DNA from 4 places in the Azovibrio sp. genome. Region 2 is predicted to be linked to each of the others. Evidence: predicted binding sites of a transcription regulator. Region 2 holds the regulator's gene; each other region holds the start of a gene.
The links. The regulator sigma-54, encoded in region 2, starts transcription at its own class of promoters, with help from an activator protein. The targets are predictions, from matches to a motif close to TGGCACGCTTNCTGCTNA.
Positions count from the first base shown of each region.

Region 1: the regulator sigma-54 is predicted to act here: its motif matches at 2,268-2,285, upstream of WBH99_RS02790 (TOBE domain-containing protein).
Region 3: the regulator sigma-54 is predicted to act here: its motif matches at 2,029-2,046, upstream of adh (aldehyde dehydrogenase).
Region 4: the regulator sigma-54 is predicted to act here: its motif matches at 1,460-1,477, upstream of nifL (nitrogen fixation negative regulator NifL).

Region 1 is NZ_JBASOH010000024.1:22,397-26,748, forward strand. Features, by position in the region: gene WBH99_RS02775 (4Fe-4S dicluster domain-containing protein) at 1-84, opposite strand, end outside; gene nifB (nitrogenase cofactor biosynthesis protein NifB) at 96-1,634, opposite strand; gene WBH99_RS02785 (TOBE domain-containing protein) at 1,793-2,221, opposite strand; gene WBH99_RS02790 (TOBE domain-containing protein) at 2,461-3,279, shown strand; gene modA (molybdate ABC transporter substrate-binding protein) at 3,304-4,059, shown strand; gene modB (molybdate ABC transporter permease subunit) at 4,075-4,352, shown strand, end outside.
Region 2 is NZ_JBASOH010000138.1:8,124-12,475, forward strand. Features, by position in the region: gene hprK (HPr(Ser) kinase/phosphatase) at 1-819, opposite strand, end outside; gene ptsN (PTS IIA-like nitrogen regulatory protein PtsN) at 832-1,278, opposite strand; gene hpf (ribosome hibernation-promoting factor, HPF/YfiA family) at 1,330-1,653, opposite strand; gene WBH99_RS13975 (RNA polymerase factor sigma-54) at 1,668-3,113, opposite strand; gene lptB (LPS export ABC transporter ATP-binding protein) at 3,150-3,884, opposite strand; gene recX (recombination regulator RecX) at 3,877-4,326, opposite strand; gene recA (recombinase RecA) at 4,319-4,352, opposite strand, start outside.
Region 3 is NZ_JBASOH010000078.1:1,528-5,879, forward strand. Features, by position in the region: gene WBH99_RS07885 (sigma-54-dependent Fis family transcriptional regulator) at 1-1,771, opposite strand, end outside; gene adh (aldehyde dehydrogenase) at 2,103-3,623, shown strand; gene WBH99_RS07895 (DUF779 domain-containing protein) at 3,709-4,071, shown strand; gene WBH99_RS07900 (pseudouridine synthase) at 4,098-4,352, opposite strand, start outside.
Region 4 is NZ_JBASOH010000127.1:7,177-11,528, forward strand. Features, by position in the region: gene rsxC (electron transport complex subunit RsxC) at 1-91, opposite strand, end outside; gene WBH99_RS12280 (RnfABCDGE type electron transport complex subunit B) at 103-630, opposite strand; gene rsxA (electron transport complex subunit RsxA) at 641-1,219, opposite strand; gene nifL (nitrogen fixation negative regulator NifL) at 1,515-3,044, shown strand; gene nifA (nif-specific transcriptional activator NifA) at 3,041-4,352, shown strand, end outside.

The DNA of each region.
Region 1 (4,352 bases), on a different contig from region 2:
GTCGGATTCGTGGATGGCGGTGTTGGGACACACATCGACGCAGGCCCAGCAGTTCACGCAGGCTTCAGTGATGGAAAGCGCCATGTTCTTCTCCTTCAGGCACGTTTCTGGTCAGGGGCGGGGGTGGCCAGCTTGCCGGCTTCGGCCAGTTCCCGATACACGGCCATCACGGCGGTCTCGATGGCTTCCATGGCGTGTTCCCCGTTGGGCTGGATGCCGGCCTGCTCCAGCAGGCCCCAGGGTTCAAAGCCGATCTTCGAGCACAGCACTACCTCGCAGCCGGCCAGGGCGGCGATGGTGCGGTCCAGGATGGAGTCGGCAGAAACGCCGTCCTGGCCCTCGTCGCCGCAGGTGTCGCCACCGACGCAGTAGAGCTCGGTCTTGCGGTGGCTGATGAAGCGCACCCCGGCGGGGGAGGCTTCATACACCAGGAATTCCCGGGCATGACCGAAATGCTGGTTGATCAGCCCCTGGCCGGCGGTGGCCACGGCCATCAGCACCGGGCGGCTGTCTTCTGGGAGGGGGGCGGGCAGGGGGGCGGATGAGTCGAGGGCCGTGGCGGGTGCGGCGGGTGCGGCAGGAAGGGCCCGCCTGGCTTCCAGCTGGTCGATGATGGCGTCGTGCACTTCCTTCCTGCGGGCCATGGCGGAGTCGTAGTCGATTTCCATGGCGTCGAGCTTGTCGAGGGTAAATTCCGCGCCCCGGTCCTCGCCCAGGAGGCCCACGGCGTCGGCGCGGCACTGGCGGCAGTGGCGCATCATGGCCATGTCGCCGGCGCATTCGTCCTGGATGGCCTGCAGTTCTTCGGTGCTGGGGCTGCGCTGCGCCATGATGCCGTAGTAGGTGCCGTGTTCGGCTTCGGCAATCAGCGGCATGACGTTGTGCAGGAAGGCGCCCTTGGCCTTCACCACCTTGGAGACTTCCTTCAGGTGTTCGTCGTTTACCCCGGGGATCATCACGGAGTTCACCTTGACCAGGATGCCGCGTTCCACCAGCATTTCCAGGCCCCGCTGCTGCTGCGCGATCAAGATCGCTGCCGCCTCGACGCCGCGGATGCGCTTGTTCTCCCAGTAGATCCACGGGTAGATTTTGGCGCCGACCTCGGGATCGAGGCAGTTGATGGTGATGGTGACGTGGTCGATGTTGTGCTTGGCAATCTCGTCCACATACCTGGGCAGGTTGAGCCCGTTGGTGGAGACGCACAGCTTGATGTCCGGCGCCTTCTCGGAGAGTTGGCGGAAGGTTTCAAAGGTGCGCTCCGGGTTGGCCAGCGGGTCTCCGGGGCCGGCGATGCCGAGCACCGTCATCTGGGGAATGGTGGCGGCCACGGCCAGCACTTTCTTGATGGCCTGGTCCGGGTGCAGCAACTCGGAAACCACGCCGGGCCGGGATTCATTGGCGCAGTCGTATTTGCGGTTGCAGTAATTGCACTGGATGTTGCAGGCCGGGGCTACCGCCACATGCATGCGGGCAAAGTAGTGGTGCGCTTCTTCCGAATAGCAGGGGTGGTCCTGGACCTTGGCGCGGATATGGTCCGGCAGGTGGGAAAGGGCGTCCGGGGCAGTGCCGCAGCCGCTGGAGGAGCAGCCCCCGCCGGAGGCGGGGGCTGTATTGCTGATCACGGGCAGGTCCACGATTGAGGCTCCTTGAAAGTCATCGAGGAGCTGACAGCAATCGCTGTGCCAGATTTTTTAGTTGTTCATAAACAATGGCTTGAAATTCTTGCCGGGGCAGGGGCCGCCTTCTTGTGGGAGGGCTTGTCGGGAAGGCGACAAGCCCTCCTCCGGGGCAATCAGGCCGGCACGCCGAGAATCACGTGGCTGGCCTTGAACAGCACCGAGGCCGGGGCGCCCGGCTTCAATCCCAGTTCCAGCGCCGCCTCATTGGTGATGACCGCATGTACCGGGCTGCCGCCTGGCAGTTGCACCACCACGTCGGAATTCACCGCGCCCTTGTTGACCGCCTGCACGGTGCCGGCGAGATGGTTGCGGGCCGAGAAACGGACGTTTTCTTCGCCGGCCAGAACCATCACCCAGGGGGCCTTGACGTAGGCGACGACGGGCTTGCCGACCGCCAGGCCCAGGGATTTGACGCTGGCCTCGGTGACCACGGCGACGATCTTGTCGCCGCCGGCGGTGCGGAGCTCCACTTCCGCGTTGATGGGGCCTTCGGTGAGGGCAGTGATGGTGCCGGGGAAGCTGTTGCGGGCGCTGATGTTCATGATGTCGATCCTTGATGAAGTGAGTGAAGTGGGGTGGGCAGGAACCTGGCCCGGTTTTCGCTATATCTGTTCGTGAATAGCGGTTCGGCTTGCTGCGGGGCCATTCTAGAAGGAATGGTTTTGTCATGGCAACCATGGCGGCAGGGATTTTTGGCGGCATTTCCGGCATTTCCGGCGGGCTCGATGCCGGGATTCCTGCGTTATAGTGTTCGTTATATATCTGACAACATCACGACAAAATGGAACAAAACCCACATCGTTTCAAGGGGCGTCTGGAAGTGGAAACCGAATTCGGCACTTTCCTGGGCGACACCCGCATCCGCCTGCTGGAGGCCATTGCCCGCCATGGCTCCATTTCCCAGGCCGCCAAGGCGGTGCCGCTGTCCTACAAGGCGGCCTGGGACGCGGTGGATGCCATGAACAACCTGGCCGATGAAGCGCTGGTGATCCGTTCCGCGGGCGGCAAGCACGGCGGCGGCACCTTGCTCACCGCTTACGGGCAGCAGGTGGTGAATCTGTACCGGGCCCTGGAGGCGGAATATCAGGCGGCCCTGGAACGGCTGACCGCCAGCATGAATGACGGGGAGGCGAGCAGCTTTGCCCAGTTCCGCCAGCTGCTCAAGCGCATGTCCATGAAAACCAGTGCCCGCAACCAGTTCGCCGGGGTCATCGTCGGCCTCAAGACCGGGGAGGTGGATTACGAGGTGCGCCTGAAGCTGGACGACACCAACGAGCTGGTGGCGGTCATCACCCGGGAATCCGCCGAAACCCTGGAACTGGCGATGGGCATGGAAATGTATGCCCTGGTGAAATCCTCCTCGGTGCTGCTGCTCACCGACCGGGAGGTGCGCACCACGGCCCGCAACCAGCTGTGGGGAGAAGTGACCCGCATCCACGAGGGGCCGGTCAATTCCGAAGTCACCCTGGCCCTGCCCGGGGGCAAGAGCGTCTGCGCCGTGGTCACCCACGACAGCATCGCCCGCCTGGGCCTGGCCGTGGGGGAAGAGGCTGGCGCCGTGTTCAAGGCTTCCGCCGTCATTCTTTGCATCCAGAACTGATTGACTAACCGAAGGAGAAACATCATGAATGTCCCATTTTGCAAGTTCGTCGCTCTCGCCGCGCTCCTCATGAGCGCCACCCTGGCCCGGGCCGAAACGGTCCAGGTCGCCGTGGCCGCCAACTTCACCAAACCCATGGAAGCCATCGCGGCGGAGTTCGAGAAGGATACGGGCCACAAGGCGCAGCTTTCCTTCGGCGCCACGGGCAAGTTCTATGCCCAGATTGCCAACGGGGCGCCCTTCGATGTGTTCCTGGCCGCCGATGACAGCACCCCCATGAAAATGGAGGAGGAACTCCTGACCGTGCCCGGCAGCCGCTTCACCTATGCCATTGGCACCCTGGTGCTGTGGAGCGCCCGGGAAGGCTATGTGGATGACAAGGGCGAAGTGCTGAAGAAGGGGGAGTTCAAGCATCTCGCCATCGCCAATCCCAAGACTGCCCCCTATGGTCTGGCCGCCATTCAGGCCCTGACCCGGCTGGGGCTCCTGTCTGCCCTCCAGCCCAGGTTCGTGCAGGGCGAGAACATCACCCAGACCTATCAGTTTGTCGCCACCGGCAATGCCGAGCTGGGGTTCGTGGCGCTCTCCCAGGTCTTCAAGGAGGGCAAGCTGAGCGGCGGTTCGGCCTGGCTGGTGCCGGCCAGTCTGCATGACCCCATCCGCCAGGATGCGGTGCTCCTTGCCAAAGCCCGCAACAATGCCGCCGCCAAGGCCCTGATGGACTACCTGAAGGGGGAGAAGGCGGCCCGCGTCATCGAGTCCTACGGTTACGGCCGGTAAATTCCCGGGGGAGCCATGGACGCAAGCAATCTCGCCGCCGTCTGGCTTACCTTGAAGCTGGCGAGCGTGGTGACGCTGCTGCTGCTGCTGCTCGGTACGCCGATCGCCTGGTGGCTGGCCCGCACCCGTTCCTGGTGGAAAGGGCCGGTGGGGGCGGTGGTGGCGCTGCCGCTGGTGCTGCCGCCGACGGTGCTGGGCTTTTATCTGCTGATCCTGATGGGGCCTCATGGTCTGGTCGGGCAGCTCACCCAGTCCCTGGGGCTGGGCATCCTGCCCTTCACCTTTCCAGGGCT
Region 2 (4,352 bases):
GTTGCGCCCTGCCGCCACGGGAATCACCACCTTGCGGATGGGCACGCCGAGAACATTCTGGGTCTGGGCATCGAGGGGCAGGCGCGGGGCATCGACACCGGACACGGTTTTTTGCAGGTAGACGATCAACTTCAGCTTCATCCTGCGGCGGGACGCCGTTTCGCCAAAGATGGTGCGGATGTTGAGAAGCCCCAGGCCGCGGACTTCCAGGTAATCCTGCAGCATGCCCGGGCAGCGCCCCTCCAGGGTGGTGGGGGCGATGCGGGCCAGTTCCACCACGTCATCGGCGACCAGTCCGTGGCCGCGGGAGATCAGTTCCAGGGCGAGTTCCGATTTGCCCACGCCGGAATCGCCGGTAATCAGTACGCCCATGCCCAGCACGTCCATGAAGACCCCGTGGACGGAGGTGATGTCCGCCAGGCGACGCGATAGATAAATGCGGAGCAGGTCGATCACCGCGGCGCAGGGTTTGGCCGCCGTCAGCAGCGGCGTCCGGGTGCTTTCGCAAATGGTCCGCAAGGCATCGGGAACCGGCAATCCGTCGGCAACGATCAGGGCCGGCGGCTGTGCCGCCAGGAGGGCGCCGACCTGGCTGCCAAACTGGGCTTCGGAGACACGCCGGAGCCAGGCGATTTCGGCGGTGCCGATCACCTGCAGGCGTTCCGGGTGGATCAGGTTCATGTGCCCCACCACGTCCGCGCCGTAGTTGCCGGATTCCTTCAGGCTGATGCGGCGGTTGGTGCCGACGGCCACTTCCCAGGACAGTTCGAGCTTGTCCCGGTGATCCTCGAAGAGCTGGACTAGGCTGATTTCCTGCATGCAGGGGCCGGATCAGGCAGAGAACAGGGTGATGACACGGGCGGCGTCGGTGGCTGCGGCAAGCTGCTCCCGAAACTGCCGGTCGGCGAAGCAGGTGGCGAGTTCGGACAGGATCTGCAGGTGTTCTTCCGTGGCCTGTTCCGGCACCAGGAGGATGAAAAGCTGGGACACGGGGCGGCCATCCGGGGCATCGAAGGGAATCGGCTCGGCCAGACGGATGAAGGCGCCGGTGGCCTGCTTGAGGCCCTTGATGCGGCCATGGGGGATGGCAATCCCCTGGCCCAGGCCGGTGGAGCCGAGTTTTTCCCGGGCGAACAGGCTATCGAAGACCTGCGCCGCAGCAATGCCATCCGCGCTTTCGAACATCTGGGCGGCCTGCTCGAATACCCGTTTTTTGCTGCCGGCATCCATGCCCAGCAGGACATGGGATGCGGGCAGGAGTTGAGCAATCAATTTCATGATGGGAACCGGAGAGGACCGGGCCGCAACCGGGGGTTGCGGCCGCAGACATCAATCCTCGAGATGATCGGCAACCTTGTCGCCGCGGTGATGGTCCTGAAGCTTCTGCTTGTGCCTCAGAACCTGACGGTCCAGCTTGTCGAACATGCTGTCGATGGCAGCATAAAGATCATCTTCGCTGCTTTCGACAAAAATGTCCTTGCCCGGCACATGTACCGTGACTTCGGCCTTCTGCTTCAGTTTTTCCACCGACAGGATGACATTCACGCCGGTGACCCGGTCAAAGTGGTTGATGACGGGTTCAAGCTTGGCTTCCACATACTCGCGGAGGGCAGGCGTGACTTCGATATGGTGGCCGCTGATCTGTAGATTCATTTTTTTCTCCTCTCTTACAGGGTCTTGCGTAAATTGACCGGCGGGATGTTGAGCGCTTCGCGGTATTTCGCCACGGTGCGCCGGGCCACAACGATTCCCTGCTGGCCTAGTATTTCGGATATTTGACTATCCGACAAGGGCTTCTTGCCATCTTCAGCACTGATCAAATGCTTGATCAAAGCCCGGATAGCCGTGGCAGAACACGCCCCGCCGGTATCGGTGGAGACATGGCTGCCAAAGAAGTACTTCAATTCAAAGATACCCCGGGGAGTGGCCATGTACTTCTGGCTCGTCACCCGGGAGACGGTGGATTCATGCAGGCCGATGGTGTCGGCAATCTCGCGCAGCACCAGCGGGCGCATGGCGACTTCGCCGTGCTCGAAGAACTGGCGCTGGCGATCGACGATGGCCTGGGAGACCCGGGCGATGGTATCGAAACGCTGCTGGACGTTCTTGATCAGCCAGCGGGCTTCCTGCAGCTGATTCGACAGGCCGCCCTCCCCGCGGCGCTGCTGGGACAGGATTTCTGCATAAAGCCGGTTGATCCTGAGCTTGGGGTAGGCATCGGGATTGATCTGGGCGGTCCATTTGCCGCGCAGCTTCTTCACGATGACATCGGGAATGATGTAGCGCGTATCGATGGCCGCAAAGCGGGCGCCGGGCCGGGGATCGAGGCCGACGATCAGCGCATGGGCGGCTTTGAGCGCGTCATCATCGCAAGCGCATGATTTCTTGATCTTGTTGAAATCCCGGGCGGCCAGCAGGTCCAGGTGCCGTTCCACCACGGCCAGCGCCAGGTCCCGGGTTTGATCCTGAGGCAGGGCCTTCAGTTGCAGCGCCAGGCATTCCTGGGGGGAACGGGCCGCGACGCCGGTGGGGTCCAGGCTTTGCAGCTGGCGCAGGGCGATTTCGAGGTCGTCCAGTTCCACTTCATATTCGGGCGGAATGGTTTCCAGCAATTCTTCCAGGCTGGCCGAGAGATAACCGTCATCATCCAGCCCTTCGATCAGGAAACGGATCAGGGCGCGGTCCTGGTCGGAAAACTGGGTCATGCCCAGTTGCCAGGTCAGGTGTTCACGCAAGGATGTGGTGGCGGCCTGGAGGTCCTGGCTATCGCCTTCGTCATCATCCCGGTCCCGGGCGGGGCTGCCATAGCTGCCACTGTCCTGGGACCAGCGATCTTCCTCCACCTCGCTGCGGCTGAGTTCGGCGCGCTCCTCGCTGCTTTCTTCCCGGGCCGGGACCGGCTCCTCCTGGCCCCGCTCGTTGCTGCTGCTGGTATTGTAGGTGTTTTCCCGCTCCGGCTCGTCCTCACGCTCCAGCAGCGGGTTTTCCTGCAGATAACGTTCGATTTCCTGGTTCATTTCCAGGGTCGAAAGTTGCAAAAGCTTGATCGCCTGCTGCAACTGGGGCGTCAGCGCCAATTGCTGGGAAATCTTGAGCTGGAGGGAAGGTTTCATCGGCGGGAGAGAGGTGAGCTTTTACAAAACCGCAGCTTAAAGGCGGAAATGCTCGCCCAGATAAACTTTTCTTACGTCTTCATTATAGACGATCTCGCTCGGAGAACCAGACGCAAGGACATGGCCTTCGTTGATGATCCAGGCGTGATCGCAGATGCCCAGGGTTTCCCGCACGTTGTGGTCGGTGATCAGCACGCCGATATTGCGCTCTTTGAGGAAGCGGATGATCTTCTGGATGTCGAGCACGGCAATCGGGTCCACCCCGGCGAAAGGCTCGTCCAGCAGGATGAAACGGGGCTGGGTCGCCAGGGCCCGGGCGATTTCGACCCGGCGCCGCTCGCCGCCCGAGAGGGCCGCCGCCTGGGTGTGGCGGATGTGGGTGATGTGCAACTCTTCGAGCAGGTTTTCCAGCCGCTCCTTGATTTCCTGGGGCGGGAGATTCTGCAGTTCCAGCACGGCCTGGATGTTTTCCGCGACGTTCAGCTTGCGGAACACGGAGGCCTCCTGGGGGAGATAGGAAAGCCCCCGCCGGGCGCGCAGGTGAATGGGCAGGTGGGTCAGCCTGGTGTCATCGATGAAAATGTCCCCCCCGTCGACTGCCACCAGACCGACGATCATATAAAAGCAGGTGGTCTTGCCGGCCCCGTTGGGACCGAGCAGGCCTACCACTTCGCCGCTTTTGACGGCGAAGGAGACATCGGCCACCACATCCCGGGCCTTGTAGCGTTTTTTGAGATGGTGGGCGCTCAGGCAACTGCGCGGTTCATTCATGGCGGCCATCTTCATTCAGGCCCTGCAGCACCCGGCGGATGGCTTCCTGGGAGAAGCCCCGGTACTGGAGGAATCGTTGTTGCCGCGCCCGTTCGGCCGGCGAGTCGGGCAGGGTGGCAAATTTTTTCTGCCAGACGGACCGGCAGCGACCGTGTTCATCCTCACTTTGGGCCAGGGCGGCGGCAATGGCCTCGGGCTCCACGCCGGACTGGCGCAGTTCCTGGACCAGACGGGCATTGCCATAGCGGCGGCCCCGCACATTGACCCGCATTTCCGCGTAGCGGTCATCGCTCAGCTTGCTGCACCGGACCAGTTCATCGAGCAGTTGCGTCAGAGCTTCAGCAGATCCGGCGTGGGGCGCCAGCTTGCGTTGCAGTTCGGCCCGGCTGTATTCGCGCCGGGCCAGCAAGGCCAGTGCCCTGGCCTCCAGGCTTTCAGGCATCGGCCAGAGCCGGAGCGGGAGCCGGG
Region 3 (4,352 bases), on a different contig from region 2:
GCTGCACGACTGCCGCCGGCTGGCGTTGCAACTCTTCCACCAGATCGTCCGGCAAGTGGGCCCAGCCGATCCGCGTCTCGCCCGCCTCGAGCAAGGCCACCGCCGTGCGTAAGCCGTTGAATAGCTGACGCAGATTGCCCGGCCAGGCGTAGCTTGCAAAAGCCTCCCGCACCTCGCCGGCCAGGGCCAGAGGCTGCCCGGGCGCCAGTTGCGCGAGCATCTGGCGCACCAAAGCGGCCAAATCGCTGCGCTCCCGCAAGGCCGGCAGATTCAAGGCAAGGCCGTTGATCCGGTAATAGAGGTCGGCCCGAAAACGGCCGGCATCGACCTCTTCCTTGAGGCGCCGGTGGGTAGCGCAGATCAGGGCGAAATCCACGGCAACCGGCTGGCCCTCGCCCAGCGGCGTCACCTGGCGTTCCTGCAGCACCCGCAGCAGGCGGGTCTGCAGGCTCAAGGGCATGTCGCCGATCTCGTCGAGGAACAAGGTGCCGCCATGGGCTTCCCGCAGGCGTCCCAGGCTGCCATTTTTACGGGCGCCGGTGAAGGTGCCGGGGGTGTAGCCGAACAGTTCGGATTCGATCAAGCTCTCCGGCAGGGCGGCGCAGTTGAGCGCGACGAAAGGCTTGTCACGCCGGGCGCTGGAGGCGTGCATGGCCTGGGCAAACAGTTCCTTGCCGACCCCGGATTCCCCCTGCAGCACCAGGGGAATGGGCTTGTCGAGCAGCCGCCGGGCGCGGGCGATGGCCGCTCCCAGCCGGGCATCGCCGGTCTCCAGCTCGGCCAGGGCATCGGCACCCACCCGGGCAGCTTCGGGCCGGGGGCCGTCCGGCCGCGCGCTCGGCGCCCGCTCCCCCTGGATCTGCACATAGACTTCCTCCCCTTGCCGCAGCCGCAGCCGCAGGGCCTGGCCCGGATGGCGACGGCCCCAGGCGAGGAATTCGCCGAAAGGGATCATGAAAATACGCGCCAGGGAGACCGCCCCGAGGTCGGCAAAGCCGAGCCCGAGCATCGCCAGGGCAGCGCGATTGGCGCCGATCAGCCGGCCCTCCTCGGCCACCGCCAGGATGCCTTCGGCCACGCTGCCGATGCCCTCGGCCTGCGGATGCAGACGCAGGAGGAGCCCCTGCCCGTGCCGGGCGAGGAGGAGCCGGTTCTCGATCATCTGCGCGGCGGTGCGAACGAGGGCGCGGGTGTGGGGATGGTAAGCGCGCTGGTCGCAGGAAATGTCGAGCGCCCCCAGCACCTGGCCCGCCGGATCACAGATGGGGGCGGCGGTGCAGGCCAGAAAAGCGTTCCGTTCGAGGAAATGTTCGGCGCCGCGGATTTCCACCGGCCCTCCTTCGACCAGGGCGGTGCCGATGGCGTTGGTGCCCCGGTGCTGCTCGTGCCAGGAAGCGCCGGGGGCGAGGGCGACCCGCTCGGCCTTGGCAAGGAAGTCCGGGTCGCCAAGCGCCTGCAGCAGCAGGCCGCTACGGTCGGCCAGGATCACCATGCTGTGGGAGTCGCGCACCTGGGCGAACAGGTGTTCCAGCACCGGCCGGGCATGGGCGAGAAACTCCCGATGCGCGGCAAGGCTCTGCCGCAGGGCCGGCCCGGCCAGGCGGGGCGCTTCCTCGCAGCGGCCCACGGGAGAGACGCCGGCGCTGCGGCTGCGTTGCCAGGACTGAGCCAGGCGGTCGCTGATCAGCCCCCGGGGCAATTCGGACTGATCCAGGAAGATGCGCCGGGCCTGGCGCAGCAGGGCTTCCCGGGAAGGGCTCTGGGCACTCATGTCTCCTCCTCTTCTGGCCCGCCTCTGACGGGCAGGCTGCTGGGGTGTGGAAGCCGAGTATAGGCGGGTAGGCGGGCCGGCGGCAAATTCAATGGCCACCCCCTTGATTCATCGAAACCTGTTCCATTTCGTGACAGGCGGTGACAGCTTTGCATCGCACCGGCACAAAAGCCGCTTTCGATGCGGCTTGGCAGCCCAGCCGTCGCGCCAGCATCAAACATTGAGGAATCAATTATCTGAGCCTGGAACGCGGCATCTGGCACGGATCTTGATGGCAGATTGGACGGGGCCGGACGGCCCTCTGCCAATAACCCACCATCGAGGAGACGACATGATCTACACCCTGCCCGGCACGAGTGGCGCCAAACATCAATATCGGACCCGGTACGACAACTTCATCGGCGGCAAGTGGGTCGCCCCGGTGCGCGGCGAGTACTTCGACGTCATCACCCCCATCACCGGCAAGCCTTACACCCAGGCCGCCCGTTCCGGTGCCGAAGACATCGAACTCGCCCTGGATGCCGCCCATGCCGCCGCCGAACAGTGGGGCAAGACCGCCCCCGCGGCGCGCGCCGACCTCCTCTTGAAGATCGCCGACCGCATCGAAGCCAACCTGGAAAAGCTGGCCTATGTGGAAACCGTGGATAACGGCAAGGCCATCCGCGAAACCCTGAACGCCGACATTCCCCTTGCGGCCGACCACTTTCGCTACTTCGCCGGCTGTCTGCGCGCCCAGGAAGGCAGCCTCTCCGAGATCGACGGGGAACTGGTGGCCTATCACTTCCATGAGCCCCTGGGCGTCGTCGGCCAGATCATTCCCTGGAACTTCCCCATCCTGATGGCCACCTGGAAGCTCGCCCCCGCCCTCGCCGCCGGTAACTGCGTGGTTTTGAAGCCGGCCGAATCCACTCCCATCAGCATCCTGGTGCTCACCGAGCTGATCGCCGATCTGCTGCCGCCGGGCGTCCTCAACATCGTCAATGGCTACGGCCGGGAGGCCGGGATGCCGCTCGCCAACAGCCGCCGCATCGCCAAGATCGCCTTTACCGGCTCCACCGCCACCGGCCGGCTGATCGCCCAGGCCGCGGCCCAGAACCTGATTCCCTCGACCCTGGAACTAGGCGGCAAGTCTCCCAACATCTTCTTTGAAGACGTGATGGCGGCCGATGACGATTTCCTCGACAAGGCGATCGAAGGGCTCGTCCTGTTCGCTTTCAATCAGGGCGAAGTGTGTACCTGCCCGTCGCGCGCCCTGATCCAGGAATCCATCTACGACGAGTTCATGGAGCGGGTGCTGCCCCGGGTCAAGGCCATCAAGCTGGGCAATCCCCTCGACACCGGGACCATGATGGGGGCCCAAGCTTCCCAGATACAGCTGGACAAGATCCTCTCCTACCTCGACATCGGCCGCCAGGAAGGAGCCGAGTGCCTGATCGGCGGGGCTCGCGCCGTTCTCGAAGGCGAGCTGGCCGAGGGCTACTACATCCAGCCCACCTTGTTCAAGGGACACAACAAGATGCGCATCTTCCAGGAAGAAATCTTCGGGCCGGTGCTGGCCGTGACCACCTTCAAGACCGAAGCCGAGGCCCTGGAAATCGCCAATGACACCCCCTATGGCCTGGGCGCCGGAGTCTGGAGCCGCAACGGCAACATCGCCTACCGCATGGGCCGCGGCATCAAGGCCGGTCGGGTGTGGACCAACTGCTACCATGCCTATCCGGCCCACGCCGCCTTCGGCGGCTACAAGGAATCCGGCATCGGCCGCGAAACCCACAAGATCATCCTCGAGCACTACCAGCAGATCAAGAACCTGCTGGTGAGCTACAGCCCCAAGGCTCTGGGCCTTTTTTGAGGCTTTTCGAGTTTCATCTTCTCTCTGCGTGTCTTGTAGGGCGGGTGGGCTGTGGTCCACCCCTTTTTTTCAAGGAGGAGACATCATGCCCGAACGCATCCTCGCCACCCCTGCCGCCCTCGCCCTGGTGGAGCAACTGAAGGCCCGCCACGGCCCTTTGCTGTTCTACCAGTCCGGCGGTTGCTGCGAAGGCAGCGCCCCCCTTTGCCTGCGCGCCGGGGAATTGCAGATCGGCCCGAATGACATCCTGCTCGGCCACATCGCCGGCGTTCCCTTCTACACCAGCGCCACCGAATTCAACCTCCTGCGCTCTAGCGAGCTGACCCTGGACGTGGTCCGGGGCCGGGGCGACAGCTTTTCCCTCGAAGCCGCGGAGGGTGACTGTTTCATCGTGCATTCGCGCCGCTTCAGCGACGCCGAATTGCTCGCCCTGGAACAGGCGGGCTAAAACCGGGGCGCCGGGGGGCGGATCGATCAGAACGGGACCGGCGACTCGAGTTCGAGCCAGACGCCGGTAGCGGGATGGACGAAGGCCAGCCGGCAGGCATGCAGCAGCAGCCGGGGCGAGGCGGCATGGCCGGCGGGGCTGGCATAGAGCTCGTCGCCCAGAATCGGATGGCCGATCGCCTGCATATGCACCCGCAACTGGTGCGAGCGCCCGGTATGCGGCAGCAGCCGCACCCGGCTCCGCTGTCCGCCTTCCCGGCCCAGGCAGCGAAATTCGGTGAA
Region 4 (4,352 bases), on a different contig from region 2:
TGGTGCGGGTGACCGCGTCCGCGGCGGGACGCTTGTGATCGTCGGGGTGGATGCCCCAATCGCGACCGAAGAGTTTTTCCATCAGGCCCATGTCGGCATTCCTCAGGCGGCCAGCGGCTTGGGCATGACCCAATGCTGCAAGGTGATGGGGACGGGCTGCATCACCAGGGCTTCGGTGGGGCAGTGGTCGATGCAGGCGCTGCAACCGGTGCAAGCTTCCTTGAGGACGTTGTGGATCTGTTTGGGGGCGCCCAGGATGGCATCGGTGGGGCAGTTCTTGATGCAGCGGCAGCAGCCGATGCACAGGTCTTCGGCGATGGTGGCCAGTTTCGGGCCTGTATCGGCGACGGCGGCGAGGTCCAGGGCAAGGCCCATCTTTTCGGCGATGGCCACGGCTGTCGTCTTGCCGCCAGGGGGGCAGCAGCTGGCGGGCGCAGAGCCCGCCGCGATGGCGGCGGCCGCGCCGGAGCAGCCGGGAAAGCCGCACTGGCCGCAGTTGGTACCGGGCAGCAGGGCTTCGACTTCATCGACGATGGGGTTGGATTCGACCGCGAGGAAACGGCCGGCGATGCCCAGGATCAAGCCCAGGGCGGCACCGAGAATAGTGAGGCTGAGGATGGCGGCGATCATCGTGATTTCCTTAGATGTTGAGGCCGGAGAAGCCCATGAAGGCCAGGGCCAGCAGGCTGATGGTGATGAAAGCGATGGGGGCGCCGTTGAAGGCGACCGGTACCCGGGCCAGGGCGATGCGTTCGCGCAGGCCGGCGAAGATCATCAGCACCAGGGTGAAGCCCAGGGCGGAGCCGAAGCCGTAGGCCAGGCTCTTGAAGAAGCTGAAGCCTTGCTGGACATTCAGCAGGGCCACGCCGAGCACGGCGCAATTGGTGGTGATCAAGGGCAGGTAGATGCCCAGGGAGCGGTACAGGCCGGGGCTGGTTTTCTTGACGAACATCTCGGTGAATTGCACCACGGCCGCAATCACCAGGATGAAGGTGAGGATGCGCAGGAAGCCCAGTTCATAGGGCACCAGCAACCAGTGCTCCAGCATCCAGCTGGCTCCGGCGGCCAGGGTGATCACGAAGGTGGTCGCCATGCCCATGCCCAGGGCGCTGTCCATGCTCTTGGAGACACCCATGGACGGGCAGAGGCCCAGGAATTTGATCAACACCACGTTGTTGACCAGGGCGGTGGAGATCAGTAGCAGGATCAGTTCGCTCATGGCGGCGAGTCTCGACAGGGATTGCAATGCCCCCCTTCTGCAATGCGTATGCCAGCTTTCGCCATTTCACCCTGGGGCGGCTCGAATCGTCACATTGGCGCGGCTCGCGGATACTTTTGCACCAGACCGGTGCAAAAGCCGGGCTGTTTTTGTCGCAAAACCGACAGGGTTTTCTGTGGGATTGCTGCCAAAGCCCGACAAGCCAGTATTGGCGCGGGGGTCGGTCAAAAAAACTTTTGGTGGCATGGAATGTGCTGAATCCGGGTCCATCGATCTCAAGTCCGGGAGTCCACCCATGAATTTGAAGCCTCCCCCCAAGGCATGTACCGACCTGCCCCCGGAAATATTCCGCCAGGCGGTGGCTCAGGCCGATGTGGCGATTTCCATCACGGACCCGCGCGCCAATATCCTCTATGTGAATGAGGCCTTCACCCGGGTTACCGGTTACAGCCCGGTGGAGGCGGAAGGCAAGAATGAATCCATCCTTTCCAGCCGCACCACGCCCCGGGAGGTGTATCAGGAAATGTGGCATTCCCTTTCCAGCGGGCGCCCCTGGACCGGGCGCCTGCTCAATAGCCGCAAGGATGGCAGCCAGTATCTGGCGGAGCTGGCCATTGCGCCGGTGCTCGATGAAGCGGGGAATATTGCCCACTTCCTGGGCATGCACCGGGATGTTTCCGAACTACACAGCCTGGCCAATCGGGTGCGCAACCAGAAGGCCCTGATTGAATCGGTGGTGGATGGGGCCCCGGTGGCCCTGGCGCTGCTGGACGAAACCGGGCGGGTGGTCCTGGACAACCAGGAGTACAAGAAGCTGCTCACCGATCTGGGGGGCGGTGAGCCTGCCCGTGAGCCTGCCCATGTGTTGCTGGAAGCGGCGTTGCCGGCCTGGCGCGAGGAACTGCTGGGCCAGGCCGGCCCGGCCCGGCTGCCGCCCCGGGAACTGCGCATCGACCGGCCCGGCGGCGCCTTGCCACGCTGGTTCTCCTGTTCCGCCCTGCCCATTGCCGCTCAGGATGAGCGGGCCGATGGCTTCTATGCCGAAGCTTCCCGACATTACCTGTTGCTGGTCGCCAGTGACGTGAGCGCGCTGCGCCTGGGCCAGGAGCAGGCCCGTCTGGCCGCCCTGCGCAGCCTGATGGCCGAGGAAGAACATGCGGCGGCCCTGCGGGAGAGCCTGTCTGCCGCCCTGTACCAGCTCGAAGGCCCGCTCAATGTCATGAGTTCCGCCATCAACATGCTTTGCAGCCGGGAGCCCGCCATGTCCGGTGCCCTGAGTTCCGCCCTGAGCGAGGGGCGCCGCCATCTGGAAGAGCTGCGCCAGTTGATTCCCCATGACACCCGGGAAGCGGCCGCGCCGGTCAACATCAACGAAGTGCTGCGCGACGTGCTCGACGTCTGCACCCCGCGGCTGCTGGCCAACGGCATCATCGTCACCTGGCAGCCCATGCCCACCTTGCCGGGCATCCTGGGGCGGCCCATGCAATTGCGCTCCCTGTTCAAGGTGCTGGTGGACAACGCCATCGACGCCTTGTCCCAGCGGGGCTGGAAGCAGCGGGAAATGAGCCTGTCCTCGGCGCTGGTGGGTGAGCAGATCCGCGTCTGCATCGACGACCGGGGGCCGGGCATTCCCGCCGAACTGCAACTCAAGGTGTTTGAACCCTTCTTCACCACCCGGGGCAAGCAGGGCCAGCATCTGGGCACCGGCTTGCCCCGGGCCCAGCAGGCCGTGACCGACCACGGCGGTTTCCTGGACCTGCTGGACGCGCCCGGGGGCGGTTGCCGGGCCCAGGTGGATCTGCCGCTGCAAGGAGGGCTGGAATGAACGAGGAAAATCACGGCAAGTGTTCCGAGGGGCACGCCTATGCCTTGGGCGGCGAGACTTCCGGCGTGTGCGAGACGCACGAACTGCATCTTTCCCAGATGGATGCCCTGTACGGGGTCAGTCAGGTCCTGTCCCGCTCCCTGGATTACCGGGAAACCATCCAGGAAGTGCTGCGCATTCTCGATGAGTCTGCCGGCCTGAGCCGGGGCCTGGTGAGTGTGGTGGAACCGGATGGCAGCCTGCTGGTGCAATCGGTGCATGGGGTCGATCCCGGTCATTTCGAATCGGTGCGCTACCAGTCCGGCGAGGGCATCATCGGTTTTGCCATGGAAAAGAGCCGCACCATCATCTTGCAGCGGGTCGGGGACGATCTACGTTTCATCAACAAGATGCGGGTTTACGACCCGGGGCTGCCCTTCATCGCCGTGCCCATCAAGGTGGCCGGCAGCCTCAAGGGGGTGCTGGCCGTGCAGCCGGTGGTGGAGGATGATCCCCTGCTGGAAGACCGGGCCCGCTTCCTGGAAATGATCGCCAACCTGATCGGCCAGAGTCTGCGGCTTTCCCTGCAGGTGGAACAGGAAAAGCGCTCCTTGCTCGAAGAGCGGGACCTGCTGCGCCGCACCGTGCGGCATCAGCATGGTTTCGACAGCATCGTGGGCCATTCCGCCGTGATGCGCCGGGTGTTCGAGCAGGTGCGGCTGGTGGCCAAATGGAACACCACGGTGCTGATCCGGGGCGAAACCGGCACCGGCAAGGAACTGATCGCCAACGCCATCCACTACAACTCGCCCCGGACCCGGGGGCCGCTGGTCAAGCTCAACTGCGCCGCCCTGCCGGAAAATCTGCTGGAGTCGGAACTGTTCGGCCACGAGCGCGGCTCCTTCACCGGCGCCGTGGGTAGCCGCAAGGGCCGCTTCGAGCAGGCCGACGGCGGCACCTTGTTCCTCGATGAAATCGGCGAAATCTCGCCGGCCTTCCAGGCCAAGCTGCTGCGGGTGCTGCAGGAAGGGGAATTCGAGCGGGTCGGCGGCAGCCGCAGCATCAAGGTGGATGTGCGCATCATCGCCGCAACCCACCGGGATCTGGAAACTGCCGTCGACATGGGCGATTTCCGCGAAGACCTGTTCTACCGCCTGAACGTGATGCCCCTTTACCTGCCGCCCCTGCGCGACCGGCTGGAGGATATTTCCGATATCTGCCGCCACCTGCTCACCAAGGTGGGCAATGTGCAAAAACGCAAGCTCACCATCACCGACAGCGCCCTGCGCCGCCTGGCCAATTACGACTGGCCGGGTAATGTGCGGGAAC